DNA from 2 places in the Hydrogenophaga defluvii genome. Region 1 is predicted to be linked to the other one. Evidence: riboswitches for the same ligand, from Rfam matches in the RefSeq annotation. Region 1 holds a riboswitch; the other holds the start of a gene.

What was found. A riboswitch is a leader RNA that binds a small molecule or an ion and turns the genes downstream of it on or off. The one in region 1 is predicted to bind S-adenosylhomocysteine.
Region 2: another riboswitch for S-adenosylhomocysteine. It lies ahead of ahcY (adenosylhomocysteinase); the one in region 1 lies ahead of metH (methionine synthase).

The regions. Positions count from the first base shown of each region.
Region 1 covers NZ_JBHTBZ010000017.1:159,940-166,235, forward strand. Annotated here, with positions in the region: gene groL (chaperonin GroEL) at 1-1,038, opposite strand, end outside; gene groES (co-chaperone GroES) at 1,082-1,372, opposite strand; gene ACFQU0_RS08880 (porin) at 1,733-2,719, shown strand; gene ACFQU0_RS08885 (RNA-directed DNA polymerase (Reverse transcriptase)) at 3,263-3,664, shown strand; gene ACFQU0_RS08890 (hypothetical protein) at 3,637-3,834, shown strand; S-adenosyl-L-homocysteine riboswitch at 4,019-4,086, shown strand; gene metH (methionine synthase) at 4,110-6,296, shown strand, end outside.
Region 2 covers NZ_JBHTBZ010000043.1:68,755-75,050, forward strand. Annotated here, with positions in the region: gene metF (methylenetetrahydrofolate reductase [NAD(P)H]) at 1-367, opposite strand, end outside; gene ACFQU0_RS14680 (TlyA family RNA methyltransferase) at 370-1,110, opposite strand; gene ahcY (adenosylhomocysteinase) at 1,213-2,646, opposite strand; S-adenosyl-L-homocysteine riboswitch at 2,714-2,794, opposite strand; gene ACFQU0_RS14690 (hypothetical protein) at 2,804-3,175, opposite strand; gene ACFQU0_RS14695 (HAD family hydrolase) at 3,270-4,058, shown strand; gene ACFQU0_RS14700 (MFS transporter) at 4,055-5,269, shown strand; gene ACFQU0_RS14705 (YeeE/YedE family protein) at 5,286-6,296, opposite strand, start outside.

The DNA of each region.
Region 1 (6,296 bases):
CACGCGGGCTTCGATGTCAGCGGCGGCGCCAGCGCCGTCGATGATGGTGGTGTTTTCCTTGCCCACTTCGATGCGCTTGGCTTGGCCCAGGTCGGCCAGGGTGACCTTTTCCAGGGTCAGGCCCACTTCTTCAGCGATGACCTTGCCGCCCGTCAGGATGGCGATGTCTTCCAGCATGGCCTTGCGGCGGTCGCCGAAGCCAGGTGCCTTCACTGCCACGACCTTCAGGATGCCACGGATGGTGTTGACCACCAGGGTGGCGAGGGCTTCGCCTTCGACGTCTTCGGCAATGATCAGCAGCGGGCGGCCGGCCTTGGCGACTTGCTCCAGCGTGGGCAGCAGGTCACGGATGTTGCTGATCTTCTTGTCGAACAGCAGGACGAACGGATTGTCCAGCAGCGCGGCTTGCTTTTCGGGGTTGTTGATGAAGTAGGGCGACAGGTAGCCACGGTCGAACTGCATGCCTTCAACAACATCCAGCTCGTTTTGCAGCGACTTGCCGTCTTCCACGGTGATCACGCCTTCCTTGCCGACCTTGTCCATCGCGTTGGCGATGATTTCGCCGATGGAAGCGTCGCTGTTGGCGGAGATGGAGCCAACTTGAGCGATTTCCTTGGAGGTGGTGGTGGGCTTGGAGGCCTTCTTCAGCTCGGCGATCAGGGCTTCCACAGCCTTGTCGATGCCGCGCTTCAGATCCATCGGGTTCATGCCGGCGGCCACGTACTTCATGCCTTCGCGCACGATGGCTTGGGCCAGCACGGTGGCGGTGGTGGTGCCGTCACCTGCGTTGTCCGAAGTCTTGGAAGCCACTTCCTTGACCATCTGGGCGCCCATGTTCTGCAGCTTGTCCTTCAGCTCGATTTCCTTGGCCACGGACACACCGTCCTTGGTCACGGTGGGGGCGCCGAAGGAGCGCTCCAGCACCACGTTGCGGCCCTTGGGGCCCAAGGTCACTTTCACAGCGTTGGCCAGGATGTTCACACCCTCAACCATGCGGGCACGGGCTTCGCCGCCAAAAATCACGTCTTTTGCTGCCATTTGTCAGACTCCTAGATAAATAGAGAGATAGGTGGGGCGGGAATTACTTCTCGACGACTGCGAACAGGTCGTCTTCTTTCATGACCAGCAGCTCGTCGCCGTCGACCTTGACGGTCTGGCCGCTGTACTTGCCGAACAGGACGCGGTCGCCGACCTTCACGGACAGCGCCTTGGTTTCGCCCTTGTCGTTGGTCTTGCCCGGGCCGACGGCCAGCACTTCACCTTGATCAGGTTTCTCGGCGGCGTTATCGGGGATCACGATGCCCGAAGCGGTCTTGGTTTCTTGTTCGAGACGCTTGACGATCACGCGGTCGGCGAGAGGACGCAGTTTCATGGAATCTCCTGAATGTGTAACAACAGTGGGTAAAAGCTGGAGTCCACACCGGTGTGCTGCCGGGGCAGTGCCAGTGGGATGGTGCGATGTTAGCACTCAAGTCCAACGAGTGCTGATTTTAGGTTGTACCGTCGATTTTTCAAGTGCCAACCTTCAAGGTGATGAAAATGAACGACGAAACGGATGCGAGTGACTCGTGCCTGTTTGTCGTTGCACTCAAACAACATCCCGGTGCCCAAAAGCCGGGAAAGTTTTGCGTCACCGGGCAGGTTCTGGTGCAATAAGAGCAACTTCCCAAAACGGAGGTTGGCTTGGGGCTGATGCCCACGGCCTCTTTTTTCAACCTTGGAGAATCTCTCAATGAAAAAGACTCTGATTGCTCTGGCCGCCGTGGCCGCCACCGGCGCCGCCTTCGCCCAGTCTTCCGTGACCCTGTCTGGTTCGTTGGATGTGGGCATTGTGCGCAACGGCGCAGCAGGCACCACCACGCTGAACCAAGCTGGCAACGGCCTGAACAACCTGGTGTTCAGCGGTACTGAAGATCTGGGCGGCGGTCTGAAGGCCAACTTCGTGTTGCAACAGCGCTTCAACCCCACCAACGGTAACAACGACGGCACCAACGCTGGTCGCCGTACCTTCCAAGGCGCTTCGACCGTGGGTCTGAGCGGTGGTTTCGGCAACATCCGTTTTGGCCGCGAAATTGAAGCCTACAACGACGTGAACAACTGGGCTGACCCCTGGGGCACCGTGCGTTCGGCTTCCGTCGCTGCGGGCGCTGGCAACGTGTCGACCGGTCCCGACCTCGCTGACCTGGGCCGTTCGGAAGGCATTCACTACAACTCGCCTTCCTTCGGTGGCCTGACCGTTGGCGTCACCTACGGCTTCAAAGACCAAACCGCAGCTCAGCTGGGCGGCGCTGCTGCCGGCACCAAGGCGCTGTTCAGCGCCAATGCTGTGTACGCTGCCGGTCCTCTGACCGTGATGGGCGGTCTGATGCAAAACCGTTACGACGATGACGCATACGTGATTGGTGCCGGCTACAACTTCGGCGTTGCCGATCTGAAGGTGGCTTACCACAACGTCGAAGGCGGTTCCGCTGCCAACACCGCTAACAAGTACACCGCCCTGCAATTCGGCGTGAATGTGCCCATGGGCGCTACGGTGTTCAGCGCTGGTTACATCCGCTCTGAGACCCAAGCACTGGCTGCTGGCCCCAAGGTCAAGTCCAACAAGCTGGGCTTGGGCGCTCAATACAACCTGAGCAAGCGCACTGCCGTGATCGGTACTTATGGCAAGGCCAAGAGCACCAAGGCCAACTTCGACCTGTCCATTCGCCACACCTTCTAATCTATACGCTGGCGTAAGCCAGCTTGGATGAGATGAAAAGCCCGCTGTGGAAACACAGCGGGCTTTGTGTTTGTGCGCCCATGCTGGGCGCACACCCGCGGGTGCAAGTCCCGCTGCGAGCTGGTCACAGTGAGCAAAGTGAAGCGCAGCTGCGTGAGGGCGACCGAGCGTGGGAAGGAAGCGTGAAGCGTAAATCGCGAGCCGATGAACAAGAACCGCATAGAAGGCGCTGCCAAGCAGGGCAAGCGGGTAAACAACCGCAAAGCTCTTGTGACCAAGGCGAGGTGGCGTAGATGCGGCGGCTGTGCGATGAAGGTGTGCGTTCTTACCTGGGGAGATCTCGCCTTGTGCCTGAAAGGGCGACGGCTGTGCCGGAGCGAGAAGTCAGCAAAGGTCGTAGTAGCAGGCGCCGGGGCCGATGAGGTCACAAGGCAAGGGCGAAGGACCAAACGAGAGTGAGTGCTTGAGGACAGGGAGATGTCAAAGGCCATGCGTCAGATGCTGGAGCAACCTGGGCGGGTGAGCGTAGCGCACGGTGAAGCCATGCGTGATCTCATCAGCGACGAAGCCAGCGGCCCGCTCGCTGAACACCAGGGCACAGGGTCGGCAAAGCCGATGGCGGGCCTTGGCCTGCTGGAGGCGGCGCTGACGAGGCAGAACCTGCTGGCCGCGTGGAGAAAAGTAAAGGCCAACAAGGGAGCTGCTGGGGTGGACGGGCTCGACATCGAGCAGACCGCCCAGCTGATCCGCACGAGCTGGCCCGACATCCGCCAAGCGCTTCTGGCAGGCAGCTACCGGCCCATTCCGGTACGCAAGGTGTTGATACCCAAACCCGATGGGAGCCAGCGTGAGCTGGGTACCTGCTTGGCAGGAAGGCGTACTTCGGACTGGCGCAAACGTCGAGGGTCTCGCGAGAGCTGGACGAGTGGTTGCGCCACCGCTTGAGGGCGATCCAGCTCAAGCACTGGAAGGGGGCGAAGACCACCTACCGGGCACTCAAAGCACTGGGTGCGAAAGAATACGTGGCGCGGCAAGTGGCAGTGAGCAGCCGCCGCTGGTTGCGCAACAGTGACCGATTGCTCAAAACGGTGCTCACCATTGCGTACTTCGATTGACTGGGAGCACCAAGGCTGTCATGACCTCAAGCTCTCGAACCGCCCGGGGCGGACCCGCATGCCGGGTGGTGTGGCAGGTGCGCCTCCTATGAGGGAGGCCCCCTATGCCGATTTGATGTTCACCCGTTGCCTTGGCAGCGCTTTGGTGGCGCTTTTGTGGCCCCATCGACTTTAAAATACGCGCTTGACCAAGGAGCGTTGCAGCACCCGGTGCCGGGTGTCAGGCTTGGATGACAACGACGCTCACCTGTACTGTGTTTTCTTCAGGTGAGTCCATGCCCGATTTTGCGAATGTTCCTCCCATGTTGTTGTCTGGCCTGGAGCCCCTGGTCGTGGGCGAAGGCAGCTTGTTCGTCAACATCGGCGAGCGCACCAACGTGACCGGCTCCAAAGCCTTTGCGCGGTTGATTCTCAACGGCGAGTACGAGCAGGCGCTGGCCGTGGCGCGTCAACAGGTGGAAAACGGCGCCCAGGTTATCGATGTGAACATGGACGAGGCCATGCTCGACAGCGAGGCCGCCATGGTGCGTTTTCTCAACCTGATGGCCACCGAACCCGACATCGCCCGCGTGCCGGTGATGATCGATTCGTCCAAGTGGAGCGTCATCGAGGCGGGTTTGCGCTGCATCCAGGGCAAGGGCATCGTCAACTCCATCAGCATGAAGGAGGGGGTGGCCGAGTTCAAACGGCAGGCCACCCTGGTGCGCCGCTACGGTGCAGCGGCCGTGGTGATGGCCTTTGACGAAACCGGGCAGGCCGACACCTTTGCGCGCAAGATCGAGATTTGCGAACGCGCCTACCGCATCCTGGTGGACGAGGTGGACTTCCCGCCGGAGGACATCATCTTCGACCCCAACATCTTCGCCATTGCCACGGGCATTGAAGAGCACAATAACTACGCGGTGGACTTCATCAATGCCACGCGCTGGATCAAACAGCACCTGCCGGGCGCCAAGGTGTCGGGCGGTGTCTCCAACGTCTCGTTCAGCTTCCGTGGCAACGACCCGGTGCGCGAGGCCATCCACACCGTGTTCCTCTACCACGCCATCCAGGCCGGCATGGACATGGGCATCGTCAACGCTGGCATGATCGGTGTGTACGATGAGCTGGAGCCCACGTTGCGCGAGCGCGTGGAAGACGTGGTGCTGAACCGGCGCCCGGACGCCGGCGAGCGTCTGGTGGAAATCGCCGAAAGCGCCAAAGGCGCTGCACGCGACGACAGCACGAAGAACGCCTGGCGTGCCTTGCCGGTGCGCGAGCGTTTGAGCCACGCACTGGTGCATGGCTTGAATGAGTTCATCACCGAAGACACCGAAGAAATGTGGCAGGCCATCCGCGCGGATGGCGGCAGGCCGCTGCACGTGATCGAAGGGCCGCTCATGGACGGCATGAACGTGGTCGGCGACCTGTTTGGCCAGGGCAAGATGTTCCTGCCTCAGGTGGTCAAAAGCGCGCGCGTGATGAAGCAGGCCGTGGCCCACCTGCTGCCCTACATCGAAGAAGAAAAGCGCCTGCTGGTGGCCGCCGGAGGCGACGCCAAGCCCAAGGGCAAGATCGTGATTGCGACCGTCAAGGGCGACGTGCACGACATCGGGAAAAACATCGTCACCGTGGTGCTTCAGTGCAACAACTTCGAGGTGGTGAACATGGGCGTGATGGTGCCGTGCCACGAGATCCTTGCGCGCGCCAAGGTCGAGGATGCCGACATCGTGGGCCTGTCCGGCCTGATCACCCCCAGCCTGGAGGAAATGCAGTACGTGGCCGGTGAGATGCAGAAAGACGACCACTTCCGCCTGCGCAAAATACCGCTGCTCATCGGTGGCGCCACCACCAGCCGTGTCCACACCGCGGTCAAGATTGCACCCCACTACGAAGGCCCGGTGGTGTACGTGCCCGATGCCTCGCGCAGCGTGGGCGTGGCGCAAGGTCTGTTGAGTGAGCAGGCCAGCCAGTTCATTGCCGATCTCAACGCCGACTACGACAAGGTGCGCCAACAGCACGCCAACAAGAAACAGGTGCCGCTGTGGCCACTGAGTCAGGCAAGGGCCAACAAGACGCCCATCGACTGGTCCGCGTACCGGCCGGTGGCGCCCAAATTCATCGGCCGCCGGGTGTTCAAGAACTTCGACCTGGCCGAGTTGGCGCGCTTCATCGATTGGAGCCCCTTCTTCCAGACCTGGGATTTGGCCGGCCCTTTCCCGGCCATCCTCAAGGACGAGGTGGTGGGGGCCGAGGCGCAGCGCGTGTTCAGCGACGGCAAGCGCATGCTGCAAAGGCTCATTGAGGGCCGATGGTTGAGCGCCAACGCCGTGGTGGGTCTGTACCCGGCCAACACGGTCAACGACGACGACATTGAGCTCTACACCGACGAGAGCCGCAGTCAGGTGGCCATGACTTGGCACGGCTTGCGTCAGCAGACCGAAAAACAGGTGATCGACGGCGTGATGCGTCCGAGCCGTTGC
Region 2 (6,296 bases), on a different contig from region 1:
CGGCGCGCATGAAGGCCACCAGGTCGCTGGCGTAATGAAACTCGCCACCCAACCCATAGCCGCTGGGCAGATCGCCGCGCAAGGCGACGATGCGCTTGACACCCATGGCCTTGAGTTGCGCGAGCTGGGCGCGCACGCTCTCGCGCGTGGCACCGATACACGAGAAGTGCGAGGCCGCGTCCACCCCTTCGGCCAGGATCTCGCGAACGGTGTTGAAGGTGCCGTCCTGCGTGGAGCCGCCCGCGCCGTAAGTGACCGAGCAGAACTCGGGCTTGAGGGCGTACAGCTGCTGGCGCACGGCACGCAGCTTTTCGGCGCCTTCGGGCGTTTTGGGCGGGAAAAATTCGAGACTGATGGGCAGGCCCATGGTCATTCCTTGGAACAAAAAACAAAAAATTCGCGGTTGCCGTCACCCCCGGCAATGGGGCTGTCGAACCAGCCGCGCACCGACAAGCGCAAGGCCGCACAGGCCTCTCGCAGCCGTCGTTCGACCACCGCGTACCAGGCCGGATCGCGCACGATGCCGCCTTTGCCGATCTGCTGCGGCTGCAACTCGAACTGCGGCTTGACCAGCATCAGCAGGTGGCCACCCGGGCGCAGCAACGGCGCCAGCGCCGGCAAGACCAGCGTGAGCGAGATGAAGGACAGATCGCCCACCACGAGGTCAAAGTCCGCGCCCACCGCTTCGGCCGTGAGTTCACGCGCGTTGCATTTTTCGATGCAGCGCACCCTTGCATCGACGCGCAGCGCCGGATGCAGCTGTCCATGCCCCACATCCACGCCCGTCACCTGCGCCGCGCCGTGCTGCAACAGGCAGTCGGTGAAGCCACCGGTGCTCTGGCCCACGTCAAGGCAGCGCCCACCGCTGACCACCAAGCCAGCCTCGCGCAGCGCGCCTTCGAGCTTGAGCCCGCCACGCGACACATAACGCGACTCGGCGTTGTCCACCAGTTGCAACTCCACCGTCTCGCGCAGCTCGTCGCCGTTTTTTGCCACGGTTTTCCAGTCGCCCGCACCCAGGCGCCAGCGCACGCCCGCAGCAATCAGCCGCTGGGCCTGCGAACGCGAAGCCGCAAGGCCACGCTCGACAAGGAGTTGGTCAGCACGCACGGTGGAGCACCACAGACAAAACCCAGGGAGCCGCGGGTCCGGCTCTGCCGGCCCGCCAGCGCCGCCCCCTTGAGGGGGTCGCGCGAAGCGCGGCGGGGGTGTTCAATACCGATACGTGTCTGGCTTGTACGGGCCCTGCTTGGGCACGCCAATGTACGCAGCCTGCTCGTCGCTCAGCTCGGTCAACATCGCGCCGACCTTCTTGAGGTGCAGGCGCGCCACCTTTTCGTCCAGGTGCTTGGGCAGCACATACACCTTGCCCACGTCGTAGGCGTCGCTGTGGCTGAACAATTCGATCTGCGCAATCGTCTGGTTGGCAAAGCTCGACGACATCACAAAGCTGGGGTGCCCGGTGCCACAACCCAGGTTCACCAGCCGCCCCTTGGCGAGCAGGATGATCTTCTTGCCGTCCGGGAAAATCACGTGGTCCACCTGGGGCTTGATCTCTTCCCACTGGCAGTTCGCTTCCAGCTTGGCCACCTGGATCTCGTTGTCGAAGTGACCGATGTTGCAGACGATGGCCTGGTCCTTCATGGCCTGCATGTGCTCGAAGGTGATGACATCGCGGTTGCCGGTGGTGGTGACGAAGATGTCGGCCTTGTCGGCGGCCCACTCCATGGTCACGACCTTGTAGCCTTCCATGGCGGCCTGCAGGGCGTTGATGGGGTCGATTTCAGTGACCCACACCTGGGCGCTCAGCGCACGCAAGGCCTGGGCCGAACCTTTGCCCACGTCGCCGTAACCGGCCACCACCGCCACCTTGCCGGCGATCATCACGTCGGTGGCGCGCTTGATGCCGTCCACCAGCGATTCGCGGCAACCATAGAGGTTGTCGAACTTGCTCTTGGTCACCGAGTCGTTGACGTTGATGGCGCGGAACATCAGCGTGCCCTTGGCCGACATTTCTTTCAGGCGGTGCACGCCGGTGGTGGTCTCTTCGGTCACGCCAATGATCTGCGCGCTCTTGCGGCTGTACCAGGTGTTGTCCTCGGCCAGCTTGGCCTTGATGGCGGCAAACAGGATTTTTTCTTCGTCGCTGCCCGGGTTGGCCAGCACGCCCTGATCCTTCTCAGCCAGCTTGCCCAGGTGCATCAGCAGTGTGGCGTCGCCCCCGTCGTCCAGGATCATGTTGGGGCCTTCGCCCTCGGTGCCCTTGGGGCCAAAGTCGAAGATGCGGTGGGTGTAGTCCCAGTAGTCCACCAGGGTTTCACCCTTGACGGCGAACACCGGCGTGCCGGCGGCGGCGATGGCCGCAGCGGCGTGGTCTTGCGTGCTGAAGATGTTGCACGAGGCCCAACGCACCTGTGCGCCCAGCGCCTGCAGGGTTTCGATCAGCACGGCCGTCTGGATGGTCATGTGCAGCGAGCCGGTGATGCGCGCGCCCTTCAAGGGCTGCTTGGCCGCGAACTCTTCGCGGATGGCCATCAGGCCGGGCATTTCGGTTTCGGCGATCTTGATTTCTTTGCGGCCCCAGTCGGCCAGGGTGATGTCGGTGATGACGCAGTCGGTGTTGACGGCGTGGACGCGTGCGTTCATGTGGTGTGCTCCAAAACGAAGTTTGAGAACCACTTGCCGGGGGGAGAAAAGCGCTCACCACACGATAAGTGGATGAGCGTCGTTGCGAATCTGAACCCCGAGCCTCACGCGGCGCCAACTGGGCCACGCTGCAACGCTCCTCGGGAGAGCGCGAATTCTACCGCAGGCTGCGGAAAACGTTCACCGCAAACAGCAGGACAGAAGCCCCCACGACGATGGACGTGACGCCCACCACCGGCTCCACCTCGGTGTTGCCCAACACCAGCAGCGACAGCGACACCAGCAAGATCACCGCCCCCACCTGGTGCAGCCAGAACTGGATGCGCTCCAGCCGGCGGCTCATGCGGTCGCCAAAATGCAGCACATAAAAGCCGATCAGCGCCATCGACGCCCAACCCAACAAATTCACGTGGGCATGCACGGGCTTGAGCGTGTGGTCATGGCTGGCGCCCATGTAAATGCCCATGCCCACACCGATCACGAAATACACGGCGGCCGCCTTGAGCCATGCCATTGCCTGTGGGTTCATAACGTCGCGCTCCGGTGGATGAACGGACACGCAGCATAGTGAAAAAATTAGTTTGTGACAAATTGCTAAATGCCCTCGGCTATGCTCCCGGCCCATGCTGCCCTTGTCTGAATGGCCCGCCGCCGCGCGCGCCCCTGTCCACGGCGTGTTCACCGACATCGACGACACGCTCACCTGCGATGGCGCCATCGCCCGCGAAGCGCTGCAAGCCCTTGCCGAGCTGAAGCGTGCAGGCTTGGCGGTCTACGCCATCACCGGCCGGCCGGTGGGCTGGAGCCTGCCTTTTGTGCATGGCGCCGCCCCCTGGCCGGTGGACGCCATCGTGGCCGAAAACGGCGCTGTGGCCCTGCTGCCCGGCGGTGGTCGCCTGTACCTGCAGGACGCCGCCACCCGCGCCGCCAACTTCGCCCACCTGCAACACGTGCTGGCACGCATTGAGCGCGAGGTGCCTGGCGCACGGCGTGCCACCGACAGCCCTGGGCGCGAGACCGACATCGCCATCGACCACAGCGAGTTCACCCACCTGCCTGAAGCGGCCATCGAGCAGGTGGTGGCATTGATGCGCGCCGAAGGTCTGAACGCCACGGTCAGCAGCATCCACATCAACGGCTGGGTGGGTGAACACAACAAGCTGGTGGGCGCGCGCTGGATCCTGCAAGCCCACGCCGGCCGTGCGCTCGACGCCGAGCTGGACCGCTGGGTCTACGTGGGCGATTCGACCAACGACCAAGTGATGTTTGCCCACTTCACCCACAGTGTGGGCGTGGCCAACATCGCGCGTTTTGTCCCGCAACTCACGCACCTGCCCCGTTACGTGACACCGGGCGAGCGTGGGCTGGGTTTTGCGCAGGTGGCACAGGCCGTGCTAGAGGTCCGCGCGTGAGCGAACACCCTCTGCCCGCCCACGGCGCAGCGGGAGCGCCGGCCGCCCACGCAGGCCGTGGGCTGGTGGCGATTTTTGGCGCCACGTTTTGCGAACTGGTGGGTGTGTTCATGCTCTCGCCCCTGCTGCTGCTGCGCCTCACCGATGCCGGCATGTCCACCGCCGTGGCCGGCCTGTTTGCCGCCACGGTGTGGGTGGGCATCTTGTGTATGGCGCCCATGGCCTCGGCCCTCACGCAGCGCATCGGTCGACGGCCGGCGCTGTGGCTGTCGGCGGCGGTGCCGGTGCTGACCGGTCTGGGCTTTGCCCTCACCGATCAGCCGGCGTTGTGGTTTGTGCTGTACCTACTGGCCGGCATGGCGGGCGGCCTGCGCTGGGTGCTGGCAGAAGCCATCGTGGCCGAGTTTTCACCCAGCCACCAGCGCGGGCGCAACGTGGGCCTGTTCGAGACCATGGTGGGCACGACCTTCGTGATCGGCCCCGCCATGCTGGCCTGGGTGGGACCACAGAATGCGCAGGCCGTGTGGTGGGCGGTCGGTTTTCTGGCGCTGGGGCTGCTGGGCAGCCTGTCGGTGCCTGCCATGCCGGCAGCCCACGACGATGGCGATGTCCATGTTGGCCTGCGCGGCGTCTGGCACGCGCTGGTCACCCACCCCATGGTCATGGCCATCGGCTTCATCGGTGGCTTTTTTGAAAGTGGCCTCACCGCCATGCTGCCGCTGTACGGCCTGGCGCTGGGCCTGGGGGCCACGGCGGCGGCGCTGCTGGTATCGGCCAGTGGCCTGGGCAGCGCGCTGGTGATGTTGCCCGCCGGCGAACTGGCCGACCGCATGGCCCGCCATCCGCAGCAACGCTGGGGCGACGCGGCACACAGCCGACGCCGGCTGATGCGGGCCGGCGCCGGCCTGACGCTGGCCGCCACGCTGGTGATTCCCTTTGTGGCCGGCACGCCCTGGTTGGCCGCACCCGTGGCGTTTGTGTGGGGTGGTGCCGGTGGCAGCCTGTACACGCTGGTCATGATCGACATCGGCTCGCGCGAAACAGGCAACACCCTGGTCAACAGCACGGCCGTGCTGGTGATGAGCTACACGCTGGGCGGGGTGTTGGCACCCGCCCTGGGAGCGGCGGCGCTGCAATGGTCGCCCACGGTGGGATTTCCGGCATTGTTGCTGATCGTGGCGGGCGCGGGTTACGCGTTGCTCCGGCGATAAGCCACACACCTCCCCCTCAAGGCACCACCGCACCCGTGGTGTTGGCGGGACCGGCTGCTGTGGCGTGGTGGTGCGGCGCGTCCAGCAGGCGGTCGGCCAGGCCACCGCCCACCCACATGCCCAGCAAGGCGAGCCAGGCGGTGACGGCAAAGATGGCGCCCCCGGTCATGCCCGCGCCCACAGCACAGCCGCCCGCCAGCATGGAGCCAAAGCCCATGAGCATGGCACCGCCGATGTAGCGCGGCATGGTGTAGCCACCGCCAAAACCTTCGAGCTTCCATTCGCGGCCCACCAACGCACCGATCAGCGAGCCGGCAAACACGCCTGGCATCAGTCCCAACCCAAACGTCCAGGGCGCGTTGGGCTCGCCCAGCACCCGCATCAGCCATTCGGCCGATGGGCCGCTGAAGGTCATGCCCTGGATCTGCACCACCTCGAAAGAGTGCGACATGACCTGGTAGGTGCCCGCCCAGGCCAGCGCCACCATCAAACCGGTGCCCAGGCCACCAAACCATTTCCAGAAGCCCCAGCCGCTGCGCACCGCAAAAAACAAGGCCGCCGCCAGCCACACCAGGCCAAAAGCCAGGCCACCCCACGGCCCCACACCGGTGAGCGCCAGCAGGTTGCGGCTGTCGCCCCCCTCCACCGTCCACAGGGCCGACAGGGCTTCACGCCACGGCGCCAGAATGCCGCCCAACGCGGCCTGCGCTGTCACCGCAAACACCAGGCCCGACAGCAGCGCGCGCAAGTTGCCATTGGCCGACAACACCAGCAGCCGGCTGGCGCAACCGCGTGTCATGACCATGCCCACACCAAAGATCAACCCACCGATCAGCGCACCCGACAAACTGCCACGCGCCGACAACTGGCGCGCGCTGCTCAGGTCCAGTCCGCCCAGCAATACCATCAATTGCACACCCACCACGGCGGTGGAGAACGCCAGCAGCCACACGGCCAGCTTGTCGCCAAACTTGTGGTGCCAGAACTCGATGACGGCCGCGCGCAGACAGAATTTGGAGCGCTGACC